4 regions of the Nostoc sp. DedQUE05 genome follow, and region 3 is predicted to be linked to each of the others. Evidence: predicted binding sites of a transcription regulator. Region 3 holds the regulator's gene; each other region holds the start of a gene.
What was found. Region 3 encodes NtcA, which controls nitrogen genes in cyanobacteria. Its sites were predicted from a motif close to TNTGTANNNNNNNNTACANA; they were not measured.

Region 1 (3,167 bases), on a different contig from region 3:
TAAATGTTCAGCCTTGGGTAAGGTGTGTTTTTTTAGGTTAGACCAATCTGAAGCTAGATGATTTTAGTTATCAAAAGTAGATTGGGAAGATTTTTCCGGCTTTTGGAAACAAATAGTTGATATTGTCAGCAAAGGCAAATATAAACTTTTGCAAAAAGTAGCTTATGTTACAGAATTTTTGTTATATTAGTCTTGTAAGTAAAAAACCAAAAATTATATATTCACAAAATAGAGAGGACTATGGTTATGTCTATCGCAGATAAATCCCGTGCGTTAATGGTGCGCGAACATCAGCAAGTCAAGAATCGCCAACAATCTATGCTGATGCGGGCTGCACAAGAACTTGGTCTTCCTGAAGAAGCATCCCACTACTGGAACCCGATTCAAGGGAAGGTTGATGCTAACACTCGGATGATTTATGGGCCGAGTCATGCTTCCATGAGCTAAGTTTTAAGGTTGATTTTTTGAGTGAATATCTCAACCGACAACTCTAAAAAAAGCCACCCTTTACTCTAGGGTGGCAAAACTTACTTATTACTTTTTAGTTAGATACGACTCTTAATTAAGCATCGTAATAGAGGTAAAACTCGTAAGGATGAGGACGCAGCTGCAACTGTTTGACTTCGTTACCTAGTTTGTAGTCAATCCAATTTTCGATAAAGTCTTCCGTGAAGACGCCTGATTCGGTCAAAAAGGCGTGATCTTTTTCTAGTGCTTGCAGAGCCAACTCTAAAGAACCTGGAGTTGAAGGAACCTTTGCCAGTTCTTCTGGAGAGAGTTCATAGATATTCTTATCTAAGGGTTCACCAGGATGGATTTTGTTCTTGATGCCATCGAGACCAGCACAAAGCATTGCAGCAAATGCCAAATAGGGGTTAGAAGTAGCATCTGGACAACGGAATTCCAAACGTTTGGCTTTGGGGTTAGTACCAGATAAAGGAATACGGATAGAAGCAGAACGGTTCCCTTGGGAGTAAGCCAAGTTCACAGGAGCTTCATAACCAGGTACTAGGCGCTTGTATGAGTTGGTGCTAGGGTTGGTGATTGCCAACAGCGCTGGGGCGTGTTTGAGAAGACCACCAATGTAGTACAACCCCATATCGCTCAAACCAGCATACTTATCACCTGCAAACAGAGGTTGGCCGTCTTTCCAAATGGACTGGTGACAGTGCATTCCCGAACCGTTATCGCCAAAAATTGGTTTTGGCATAAAGGTAACGGTTTTGCCGTATTTCTTGGCAACGTTCTTGATGACATATTTGTAAATCATCAACCAGTCAGCCGCTTCGATCAACTTACCAAAACGGAAACCTAGTTCGCACTGACCACCAGTAGCAACTTCGTGGTGATGCTTTTCAATGGGTACACCTAATTGTGCCATCGTCAACAGCATCTCTGTACGGATATCTTGGAAAGAATCCGTCGGTGAAACTGGGAAGTAACCTTCTTTGAAGCGTGGTTTGTAACCCAAGTTGGGTTTGTTATCTGTACCAGCTTTACCGGAATTCCAAGCACCTTCTTCGGACTCTAAGAAGTAGTAGCCTTCGTTGGCGGTTTGGGCAAATCTAGCACTGTCAAAGATGAAAAACTCAGCTTCAGGGCCAAAAAAGGCTGTGTCACCAAGACCAGTAGAAACTAGGTAATCTACTGCTTTTTGGGCAATAACGCGTGGGCAACGGTTGTACCATTCACCCGTGCGGGGTTCTTTAATACTACAAATTATACTTAGCGTTGGCACTTCCATGAAGGGGTCGATCCAAGCAGTGTTGGGGTCGAGTACCATCGTCATGTCCGATTCGTTGATCGCTTTCCAACCCCGGATGCTGGAACCGTCAAACGGAACGCCATCAGTGAATGCAGTCTCATCGATTTGGTTTTGGTACAGTGTGAGGTGCTGCCAAGTCCCTACTGTATCGATGAATTTGAGATCGATCAGCTGAATTTGTTGGTCTCGGATCAATTCCAAGACTTCTTGTGGTGTTGTCATTGTTACTCCTTCTCTACCAATTTCCTAAAGTAAACCAAAATCTTACATTGCATCCTAACCCTACCGATCTCAATCAGGCGGTGACACACCAGAAATATCTTAAATACTAGACATTAGCTGATTTTGTAGCTTGTGCTACAGATATCTGGATTATCAGGTTATATTAACCTTTCGGCGATCATCTGTACAAAACTGGAAAGTTCATCATATAGGGTCAACTTTGACATAAAATCCTTATGTAGTGGATAGATTGTTTTTGTGCCGAATCTATTTTTAATAGCACAAAAATTTACTGGTGCATAAGTGCAGCCAAATAAATATCAAACCATAAATAGCAATGATTGGGAGAAGAAGGAATGCGCGATGCAGTAACAAGTTTAATTAAGAATTATGACTTAGCTGGTCGTTATTTTGACCGGAATGCGATCGATAGCCTAAAGTCTTACTTTGATAGTGGTACAGCAAGAGTACAAGCGGCGGCGGCAATCAATTCTAATGCGGCTGGACTTGTGAAGCAAGCTGGTTTACAGTTATTTGAAGAACTGCCAGAATTGATTCGCCCTGGTGGAAATGCTTATACAACTCGTCGTTATGCAGCTTGTCTGCGCGATATGGACTACTATCTGCGCTACGCCACTTATGCGCTGGTTGCTGGGAACACCAATGTGTTGGATGAACGAGTGCTGCAAGGGCTGCGGGAAACTTACAATTCTTTAGGAGTACCTATTGGGCCTACAGTTCGCGGTATCCAGATTCTCAAGGAGCTAATTAAGGAGCAAGTAGCAGCAGCAGGTGTGGTTAATAGTGCTTTTGTAGATGAACCATTCGATCACATTACACGTGAGTTGAGCGAGATAGATATTTAGATTTTAGGTGGGCAAGGTGTCTGCCCCGACATAAACTTAAATAGCGATCGCACTTTGGTTTAATGGAGCGATCGCTTTTTTGTGAACTCTAGACGTTGAGAAGGGCTTTATTCAAGATTTTGCCTGCAAAGGGCAAAATCATAACCAGCAATTCCCAAGCGGGTTTACGAAGGTATATTTTCCGAACGCTTTGGTCAGCTAATTCTTAATAGTATAAGAATAAACCTAATTGTCTTTGACGAGCAACTAGAAAGGATTATCAGATGGATAAGCTAGCTCGGTATCGTGAAATTATTCGTCAGTTGATATTTGAC
Region 2 (3,167 bases), on a different contig from region 3:
TATTGAGTCTGGAAGAACCTTGGTAATTCGAGCAGGATGAATGGTAGTCATGGGGAATGGGGCATTGGGCATTGGGCATTGGGCATTGGGCATTATAGCGTTTCTTAGTTGAGTTTAATACAGACTTAACCTCAGCCTCTTCCCTAGTCGCGTTGGGGAGTAAAATTTAAAGCCTCTCTCCTTTTAGGAGAGAGGAATGGAAGTGAGGTTAGATTGTATTACATACAACCGAGCGATCGCTCTAGTCATTTGCTTTGGACAAAGGACAAATGACAAATGACTAATGACTAATGACTAATGAATATTATCCTTTCCAACCTGCTGCGATCGCTAGTAAGATTGCACTACCGAATGCTAATCTATACCATACGAAGACCAAAGTGTTTTTGGTTGCTAAGTATTTGATCAAAAATGCAATTGATAGGTAGGAAAAAATAAAGGTTGAAATAATTCCTACAATTAACAGTGCAACAATGTTATCTGGCAACTGGTGAGCTTGAAACAACTTGAATATTTTCAAGCTTTTGTACAGCGTCGCAATGGTAAGAGTTGGAAACCCTAACAAAAATGAGAATTTTGCTGCTGTAGCACGTTCTAATCCTAAAAATAAGGCAGTTGTCAACGTCGAACCAGAACGAGAAACGCCCGGAATCAAGGCAAGTGTTTGTCCCAATCCAACCAAAATACCATCCTGAATCTGCAATGACTCAAAACCGCGCTTACGAGTGCCAATTTTTTCTGCTAGAGCTAGTAAAAGTGCCATAATAATTGACATGATGCCAATAATTAATGCACTTTCAGGTAAAATATCTTTCAAAAGGAAGCCGAAAATTAAAGCCGGCAGTGTTCCGACTACAATACCGACAAGAATCTTCCATTCTTCGCGTTGCCAGTCTTTGGCTTTTAGTGCTTCGATTCCACCTTTGACAATACTATAAATCAGCGACCAAAAATACCCCACAATTGCGATAACGCTGCCAAATTGAATTGCGTCAACAAAATCTTTAGAACCTAGTTCTTTCCAACCAAATACCTTGGTAAAAATTATAAGATGTGCAGTACTACTGATTGGCAAAAACTCTGTAATACCTTGAACAATACCTAAAATAAAAGCTTGAATAAACTCCATATACAATTAATACCTTTTTCGTGTGATAGAGATCGTGATGAACATTGTTTGGCTGAGTTTAGCTGATGATGTTGCTTTATATACTCTCTATTGCACCCAATCTTATAGAAAACTCAATTTGACCGATCGAAAACATCATCGAAGACGCTGACTATGTTCTTACACCCGCCTCAATAAGTCAACGCAATTTGAAAAATTCATCAAATTTTAATATTTAGCAGACTCATAGCAGCTGACTTTTCACCTCTGTGTAATCCCTTATTTATAAGGAACTACAAAGGAGTTCTGTATCAGTGGAACTTTAATGGATTCGTCTGGCGCAGAATGTTTTGTTTGGTTTGCACCAGCGCTTGTGGAAATTTTAGTATAATTACAATGCCCCAGGGGGGGATTTGAAAATGTGATATCTTAAGTAAAATAAAGTTTAGTAACAAATATTAAAAACTTTGATTAATAATACACTGTCTTCCTACAGCGTTTCTACCCCTTCTATTGATACTGAGTTGGATTTAGCTGATACTGCGCAAAACGGTATCAGACAATTGGAATCTACACTTTCCCTTTCTTCCTCTTTACCCTTATCTCCTTCTACCCGACAAACTTGGTTAGTGTTTGCAGCAGCGGTGTTTTTGGTAACAGTGCCAGTATTTATAGAAGCGCCAATAGTGCGATCGCTACCAAGTCTGAGTTTAGCAATGACAGGATTTTGGGTATGGCTCAGTTTTGCATTAATGTCACGTCCTGCAACTTACGTCTGGGGCGATTTGCTCTTGGGGTTTAGCTGGAGTTGGTTAGCAGGAGCGATTTACTGGGGTTGGTTACGTTGGGAACCTTTATGGCATCTGCCTGTGGAATTTATCGGTTTACCGTTTGCTTGCTGGTGTCTGGCAAAGAATTGGGGCAAGGTAGGTAACTGGTTTTATTTAGGTTCTTTACTCGGTACAGTTTTAACAGATGTATATTTTTATATAGTAGATTTGATGCCCTATTGGCGGCAAATTATGAGAGTAGATGCAGATGTAGTACCGCAAATCTTACAAAATGCTCTCATACAAGTACAAGCACCTTGGGGACAAACTTGGGCGATAATTCTCGCCGTAGTGCTATTAACAGTAGGAATTTCAGCTTTAGGTCGAAATCAAAGACACTGGTATGCCTTTGGCGGCGCAGTTTTAAGCACAATTTTGGTAGACAGCCTATTTTTGTTAGCTGCGATCGCAGCGTGAAGAAGGTAGGAGACACTATATAGGAATCCATTTTGATTCGGAGAAATTATTTGCGTAGGGAGCGAACAGGGAAGAAGGAATAAAAGTGTACTGAGTTTTTTTCAAAAATCAAATACGAGTCTTATTATATGTTGATGTTGCAATGAGCGTGTGGGCTTCTCTTACTGAAACTTTTCCCAGCCCAATCTACGGCACATCAAAAATGATGCTGTAGATGATTAATTAGTTAAGAAATATTACATAAAAATTGATCGGCATCAAGTCTTTTTTGGCAAGGTTTTCGATCTTAGAAATCGTGCAGTTTTGTGTCTGCTTGAAAGGTAGAATCAGCCACCCCGAAAAGATTTCGTCAAGCAGAGAATGCTGCTGGAATCGTCGATGTAACGCTATTGCAGCCATACAGGCACTCTTTCCACGATGAAAATTTATGGCAAAAGTATAGTCAAACCCAGTAACGGTAAATATTGTGGATATTAATACGCTGTATATTAGTTTCTGATGACTGCTGTGTTGACTAAGCTATCAGCTTTTGTCCTTTGTCCTTTGTCCTTCGTCCTTTGTCAGTTGTCAGTTGTCCTTTGTCCCTTGTCAGTTGTCCTTTACAAATGACCAATGACCAATGACCAATGACCAATGACCAATGACTAATGACTAATGACTAATAACTGTTGTTAGCTTAAAACTTTTATTGCTGTTTGATGGAAAGAGGTAGAAAAATCGTGAAAGGATTGGCGCGTTTATTAACAGTGTTTAGCTTGTTACTTAGTTGCTGGGGATGGTTGGGAACAACTCAGATAGCCCAAGCTGCTAGT
Region 3 (3,167 bases):
TATCCTGCATCTACATATAGAATTTGTCCGGTAATCCCACTGGACAAATCACTACACAAGAAAGCCGCAGCGTTGCCTACTTCTAGCTGAGTGACGGTGCGTCGTAGGGGAGCTACTTCTTCTACATGATGAATCATATCCAAAATTCCACCCACTGCTGAAGATGCCAATGTACGGATGGGGCCTGCGGAGATGGCATTCACGCGAATATTTTGCGGCCCTAGTTCAGCAGCCAGGTAACGCACACTCATTTCTAAACCCGCTTTAGCAATTCCCATAACATTGTAGTTGGGGATTGCCCTAACACCACCTAAATATGTCAGGGTGACGATACTACCTCCCTCTGTCATCAAAGGTTTCGCTGCACCACTTAATTGCACTAGTGAGTAAGTACTAATTTCTAAGGCGGTGTTGAAGCCAGAACGAGAGGTTTGGCTAAAATCTCCACTTAAATCGTCTTTGCTGGCAAAAGCCAGACAATGGATGAGGATATCTAGCTTTCCCCACTGTTCGCGAATTGTCTCAAAGGTAGATTTAATTTGGTCTTCATCTTGGACATTACAGGGAAGAAATAAGCTGGGGTTAAGAGGTTCTACCAACTCCGCGACTTTTTTCTCCATCTTGCCGCGTTCATCCGGCAGGTAAGTAATACCCAGGTTTGCTCCAGCTTTGTGCAGTTGTTGGGCGATGCCCCAAGCGATCGAGCGGTTATTGGCAATACCTGTAACAAGGGCATTTTTTCCAGTCAGATTTAGCATATAAATTGTTAATGCGATCGATCATTAGGAGCATACTAGAATCTGAGGCACGTTTTGTCTTTGTTTTATACAGGCTTGACAAAAATGAATATTGCTAAGGGTGTTTGCTGTGACAAAAACCTTGATTTTTTATAAAGATATTCTCAAGATATCTTTATTTGTTCTTCAAAAAACCTTTTGAATATAGCTATTGGAAGTACTTATCAACAATTAGTAGCTGAAAGGATCAACAATTATGTATCATTATAAACAAAGAGTTATGAAGAGATTAGTTGGAGTATAGGAAAGTACAGAAAGGTTGACGGTGCTTTATTCATTTTTCGGGTGTATTCTTAGGTAATCAGTTTTTGTTTTTCCGGCATTGGGTAGGGGAAGGGAGATGATCGTGACACAAGATAAAGCCCTAGCAAATGTTTTTCGTCAGATGGCGACCGGGGCGTTTCCGCCAGTTGTGGAAACGTTTGAACGCAATAAAACGATCTTTTTTCCTGGCGATCCTGCCGAACGAGTTTATTTTCTTTTGAAAGGTGCTGTTAAACTTTCCAGGGTGTACGAGGCAGGAGAGGAAATAACGGTAGCGTTGCTGCGGGAAAATAGTGTTTTTGGTGTATTGTCATTGCTGACAGGAAATAAGTCGGATCGGTTTTACCATGCGGTTGCATTTACGCCTGCGGAATTACTGTCAGCACCAATTGAACAAGTGGAACAAGCACTCAAGGAAAATCCAGAATTATCAATGTTAATGCTGCGAGGTCTGTCTTCGCGCATTTTACAAACAGAGATGATGATTGAAACTCTTGCTCACCGAGATATGGGTTCTAGGTTGGTGAGTTTTTTGTTAATTCTTTGTCGGGATTTTGGCGTTCCTTGTGCAGATGGGATCACAATTGATTTGAAATTATCTCATCAAGCGATCGCAGAGGCAATTGGTTCAACTCGTGTTACCGTTACTAGGCTACTGGGAGATTTGCGTGAGAAAAAAATGATTTCTATCCACAAAAAGAAGATTACTGTGCATAAACCTGTTACCTTAAGTAGACAGTTCACATAAAAACAATTGGAGAAAGGGGAATCGGCGCGTGTTCTATTTTGAAAAATGACACTAATAGCTAGAGGTAAATCTAAAATTGAATAATTTCAGCTATTGCCAATTTCCACTTCTTTCCAGACAATGCTTAAAAGTAGTAGGCTGTATCAGGAAGGATTTCGGTAGCTAAAGATGACCACCGGATACATCCTCATCGCAGCAATTTTGATTCTGGGAGGCGTAATTGCCACCGTGGGCGATCGCATCGGCACACGAGTTGGCAAAGCCCGCCTCTCACTTTTTAAGCTTCGTCCAAAAAACACCGCCGTACTAGTAACAATTTTTACTGGTGGTTTGATTTCAGCATCCACTTTAGGGATTTTATTCGCTGCCGACGAAGGTTTGCGAAAAGGAGTCTTTGAGTTAGAAGATATTCAAACAGACCTCAGACAGAAGCGAGAACAGCTAAAAACCGCAGAAACGCAGAAAAGTCAGGTAGAAAGCGAGCTAAACCAAGCAAGAATTGCTCAAGCAAAGGCACAACAAGACTTGCAGGCAATTAATCAATCCTTGCAGGCGGCAAATGCTAAACAGAGGGAAACGCAAGCCCAGCTGAACCGTACCATTAGTCAACAAGCTCAAACTCAAACTCAACTCCAACGCACTCAAGGCCAGCTAGGACAAGTTGTAACTCAGTACCAAAAAGCCATAGCTGAGTTGCAAAGCGTTTCCAATCAGAGAAAACAGCTACAGGCGGCAGTTGAACTCTTGAAGACAGAACGTCAAAGACTATATGCAGAAGCGAAAACAGCCATTGACGAAGCCAAAACAGCAATTGAAAAACGCGATCGCGAACTTGCTAACCGTCAAGAAGCGATAGAAGCGCGCGATCAAAAAATTGCTCAACTGGATCAACTGATTCAAAAGCGTAACGTAGAAGTTGCAGCACGAGAGCAAGTGATTACCAAACGGGAATCGCGCCTCAAAGAATTGGAAGCACAACAGGAGGAACTAGAACAGGAAGTTGCCAGACTGGAAAAATATTATCAGTCCTACCGCGACCTGCGTTTGGGTAAGCTGGCCTTAGTTCGCGGTCAAGTTCTGTCCGCTGCTGTAATTCGTGTTACTCAACCTGCCGCTGCTCGTCAAGCAGTGGTACAACTTTTACAAGAAGCCAATCGCAACGCCAACCTCGAATTAAGCGAACCTGGTGCAAATTCGGCAAACTTAGAACTGCTGCGCGTGACCCAGGATAGGGTCGATCAATTAAGCAAGCAAATTGGCGATGGTAAAGAATACGTCGTGCGAATTTTTTCTGCTGGTAATTACGTCAGGGGAGAAAAGCAGATCGAATTTTTTGCGGATACAGCCCAGAATCAACT
Region 4 (3,167 bases), on a different contig from region 3:
CGCTATCTAGCTGTTCTGGAGTGACAAACAGGTGAGAATCATCCACAGTAAAACCGCGCACCCGTGTTAAACCGCCCAATTCCCCTGATTGTTCGTAGCGGTAAACAGTACCAAATTCCGCCAGTCGCATCGGTAGTTCCCGATAAGAGCGCAACTCACTCTTATATATTTGGATATGGAAGGGGCAATTCATCGGCTTCATCACGAAGCCCTGTTCCTGTGCAGCAGCTTCCTGATCGTCTGCCATCAAGGGGAACATATCTTCTTTATACTTCTGCCAATGTCCAGAAGTTTTAAATAAATCTACTCTGGCAATGTGGGGTGTTACTACAGATAAGTAACCCCGTTTTACCTGTTCTTGCTTGAGGAAATCTTCTAAAGTACTCCGTAACAGAGTGCCTTTGGGTGTCCACAAAGGTAAACCCGGCCCTACTAGATCGGAAAATATAAATAATCCCAGTTCCTTACCCAGTTTCCGGTGATCTCGCCGTAGCGCTTCTTCTTTGCGTCGCTTATATTCAGCGAGTTGTTCTGGACTTTCCCAAGCGGTGGCATAGATGCGTTGTAATTGGGCTTTAGTTTCATCCCCACGCCAATAAGCGCCAGCAACGCTTTCTAGTTCAATTGCTTTCGGGTTTAATTCACTAGTATTTTCCAGATGAGGCCCCGCACACAAATCCCACCATTCATTCCCCAGGTGGTAAATTGTGATTGGCTCCTCTTTGATATCTCCCAGGATTTCTAGCTTGTAAGGTTCATTAATTCCTTGAATCCGGCGTTCGGCTTCTTCGCGGCTGACTTCTTCCCGAATTACTGGCAATTTGCGATTGATAATCTTCGCCATCTCTTTCTTGATGGCTTTGAGATCGTTTTCGCTAAATGGTTCTGGACTGTCGAAGTCGTAGTAAAAACCGTTTTCTATCCAAGGGCCGATTGTAACTTGCGCCTTGGGAAACAGCTTTTGTACCGCCATTGCCATAACATGGGAAGCAGTGTGGCGAATCTTTTTTAAGTTCTCCGATTCGCTGGTACGCGGTAAATAGATTTTTTCAACTTGTTCTAACTGTTGTGACTGATTTGATGAATTTGGCGACATTGGCTGCTGAACCGTTGGCGAGGTGATTACAAAAGGTGATTTATCTGAATCTGTAGGCTTATTCAACTATAACGACTTTGGTTAATTAGTCATTTGTCATTTGTCCGTTGTCATTTGTCCGTTACGAATAACTAATGACTAATGACTAATGATTAATGACTAATAGCTAATGACTTTGCGTAGCGGTTTGATTCTGAGTCCTGAATTTTGACTTCTGAATTCTTCTTCAATCCAAAAATAAAGATAAATTTTTGATTTGTTACCTGAGTTTCAAATTCAGGATTGCCTGCGTAGGCGTAGCCCGTCGTAGACATCGCTAAATTATCTTATGAATTGCAACTCGCTGTCATATATGCCTATAGATGCCTGTCCAAAGGCACTGTACAAACCAGAGATCGAGACTATATAATAAATTTTGTGCCCTTTGTTACAAAATTTTACATTAAGTAATTATGAGAGAAATCTAAAAAGTATTAAGAAACGTAAATAACGTTAATATTAGTAAGCAAGTTTGAAATATCCCTCTTATTTATGTCAGACTCAAATTTACCAGGGCCTGAGTTGTTTAAAACGGTTTTAGATCCGCTGCTGGAAGATTTTCAGCATTGGTTTACGCGATCGCGCCATTTACTCGAAACTGAGGAACTCTCATTTATGAGTCACCAAGAGCAATCTGACTTGCTCTTGCGGGTTAAGCAAGCGCAGGATGAACTAAATACGGCGAAAATGCTATTTAATGCAACTGATAAACAAGTCGGAATTGATATGGCAACGTTAATGCCTTGGCATGAATTAGTAACAGAATGCTGGAATGTCGCAATGCGCTTTCGTCAAGGACGTGAAGTCTAAGCGCGCTAAATTTCGGCAGACAACTTAGCGATGTCTTTTAAATTACTAAGGAAGCGTCTAGGCAAGATGGTAAATCAGTCGTTAAAAAGATAGTAGAAAACTCTTAACAATTTCTTAACATTATCTGGATTAGCAAAATAATGTATCCTATGCTACCGTAAGTGGAATAACGGTTGACAAATAGCTCCATATAAATGTAAGCGCCTGAAAAGTGCGTAGAATATTCGTCTTAACTGCGAGTACAGTATCGGCGAAACAAAGCGTTACAAAATAAAGTTTTAAAAATTGCTGTTCTGGAGGAAAATCCAATGTTACATCTGCTTTACATTCTTGCTTTTACAATCCTTGCATTTATAGCTGTTGGCAACTTAATCCGCAACCTGATTATGTTCAGTTTCGATCGGGAGCGAACTTACCCAACGAATTCCTCGCCAATGAATAACCAACGTAACTCTGGTTATTATTCATCAAAAAAACAGTTTGTACCCCATCCAGAGTTGTTAGATAGCGCGGGGAATTTAATTAAAGAGCCACTTTTGATAATGCGTTCAATTAACGTTGAAGATGCGCGTCAACATCTCGATGCACTTTACGAAGCATCCCCAGGACATAAAAGAGATAATTCAGAAGAAGCATAATCTAGAGACGCGATTAATCGCGTCTGTTAGCAATTTGGGTGTAAATGGTTGTTGTTTTTACATCCTTAATTTTTTTCTGAGTAAAAATTTATTTCCATATCAATCCAGTCAATGTAACTTTTTTACATTTTGTTAAAAATACTCAATTGGTGGACAACTCCACTCATCTTGCAAAGACTGCGATCGCAGGCGTATACAATTTTCATTCTATTTAGCTAGCGAATTTCCAATTCTTTTTTAGCACTTTTCAACTGTCTCCAGAGGATGTGAATTTGTTTGTAAGCCTCTTGTGGTGAAAGTTTACCACTAGTTTGGAGGCTGCAAATGTAGTTTACCCGTTGAGAAAAATTTTGAAGATTAGCGTTAAATACTAGATACTCTGGTTTAAATTGCCCATAATATGGACTACGAGGATATAAAAAATCGCATAGTTCCGATAGCAAATCAGATTGTCTGTTCATAAGTATTTAGAGTATTACGGATTAGAAATTATCTAATTAGAAAATTTTAATAAAGCTTTTGCCGACCCTTTTGACAAGCATTACAAAAAGAAGTTTGAGGTTCAAAGTCAAGACAGCCAAACG

Region 1: glnA (type I glutamate--ammonia ligase) is a predicted target of NtcA. The motif match lies at 2,110-2,129, and genes of this name have one in related genera.
Region 2: RMZ42_RS02465 (DUF3120 domain-containing protein) is a predicted target of NtcA. The motif match lies at 1,554-1,573, and genes of this name have one in related genera.
Region 4: RMZ42_RS19430 (DUF2605 domain-containing protein) is a predicted target of NtcA. The motif match lies at 1,511-1,530, and genes of this name have one in related genera.

What each region holds. Positions count from the first base shown of each region.
Region 1 covers NZ_JAVRCB010000052.1:30,093-33,259, reverse strand. The annotation lists gene RMZ42_RS29285 (hypothetical protein) at 247-447, shown strand; gene glnA (type I glutamate--ammonia ligase) at 563-1,987, opposite strand; gene apcB (allophycocyanin subunit beta) at 2,344-2,853, shown strand; gene RMZ42_RS34835 (hypothetical protein) at 3,004-3,129, shown strand; gene RMZ42_RS29270 (XisI protein) at 3,117-3,167, shown strand, end outside.
Region 2 covers NZ_JAVRCB010000002.1:55,383-58,549, reverse strand. The annotation lists gene RMZ42_RS02475 (TIGR03279 family radical SAM protein) at 1-51, opposite strand, end outside; gene RMZ42_RS02470 (undecaprenyl-diphosphate phosphatase) at 305-1,129, opposite strand; gene RMZ42_RS02465 (DUF3120 domain-containing protein) at 1,576-2,355, shown strand; gene psbU (photosystem II complex extrinsic protein PsbU) at 3,075-3,167, shown strand, end outside.
Region 3 covers NZ_JAVRCB010000014.1:34,040-37,206, forward strand. The annotation lists gene fabI (enoyl-ACP reductase FabI) at 1-758, opposite strand, end outside; gene ntcA (global nitrogen regulator NtcA) at 1,138-1,809, shown strand; gene RMZ42_RS12420 (DUF3084 domain-containing protein) at 1,978-3,167, shown strand, end outside.
Region 4 covers NZ_JAVRCB010000026.1:996-4,162, forward strand. The annotation lists gene thrS (threonine--tRNA ligase) at 1-1,096, opposite strand, end outside; gene RMZ42_RS19425 (hypothetical protein) at 1,249-1,410, opposite strand; gene RMZ42_RS19430 (DUF2605 domain-containing protein) at 1,628-1,945, shown strand; gene RMZ42_RS19435 (DUF2973 domain-containing protein) at 2,254-2,583, shown strand; gene RMZ42_RS19440 (hypothetical protein) at 2,799-3,044, opposite strand; gene RMZ42_RS19445 (hypothetical protein) at 3,091-3,167, opposite strand, start outside.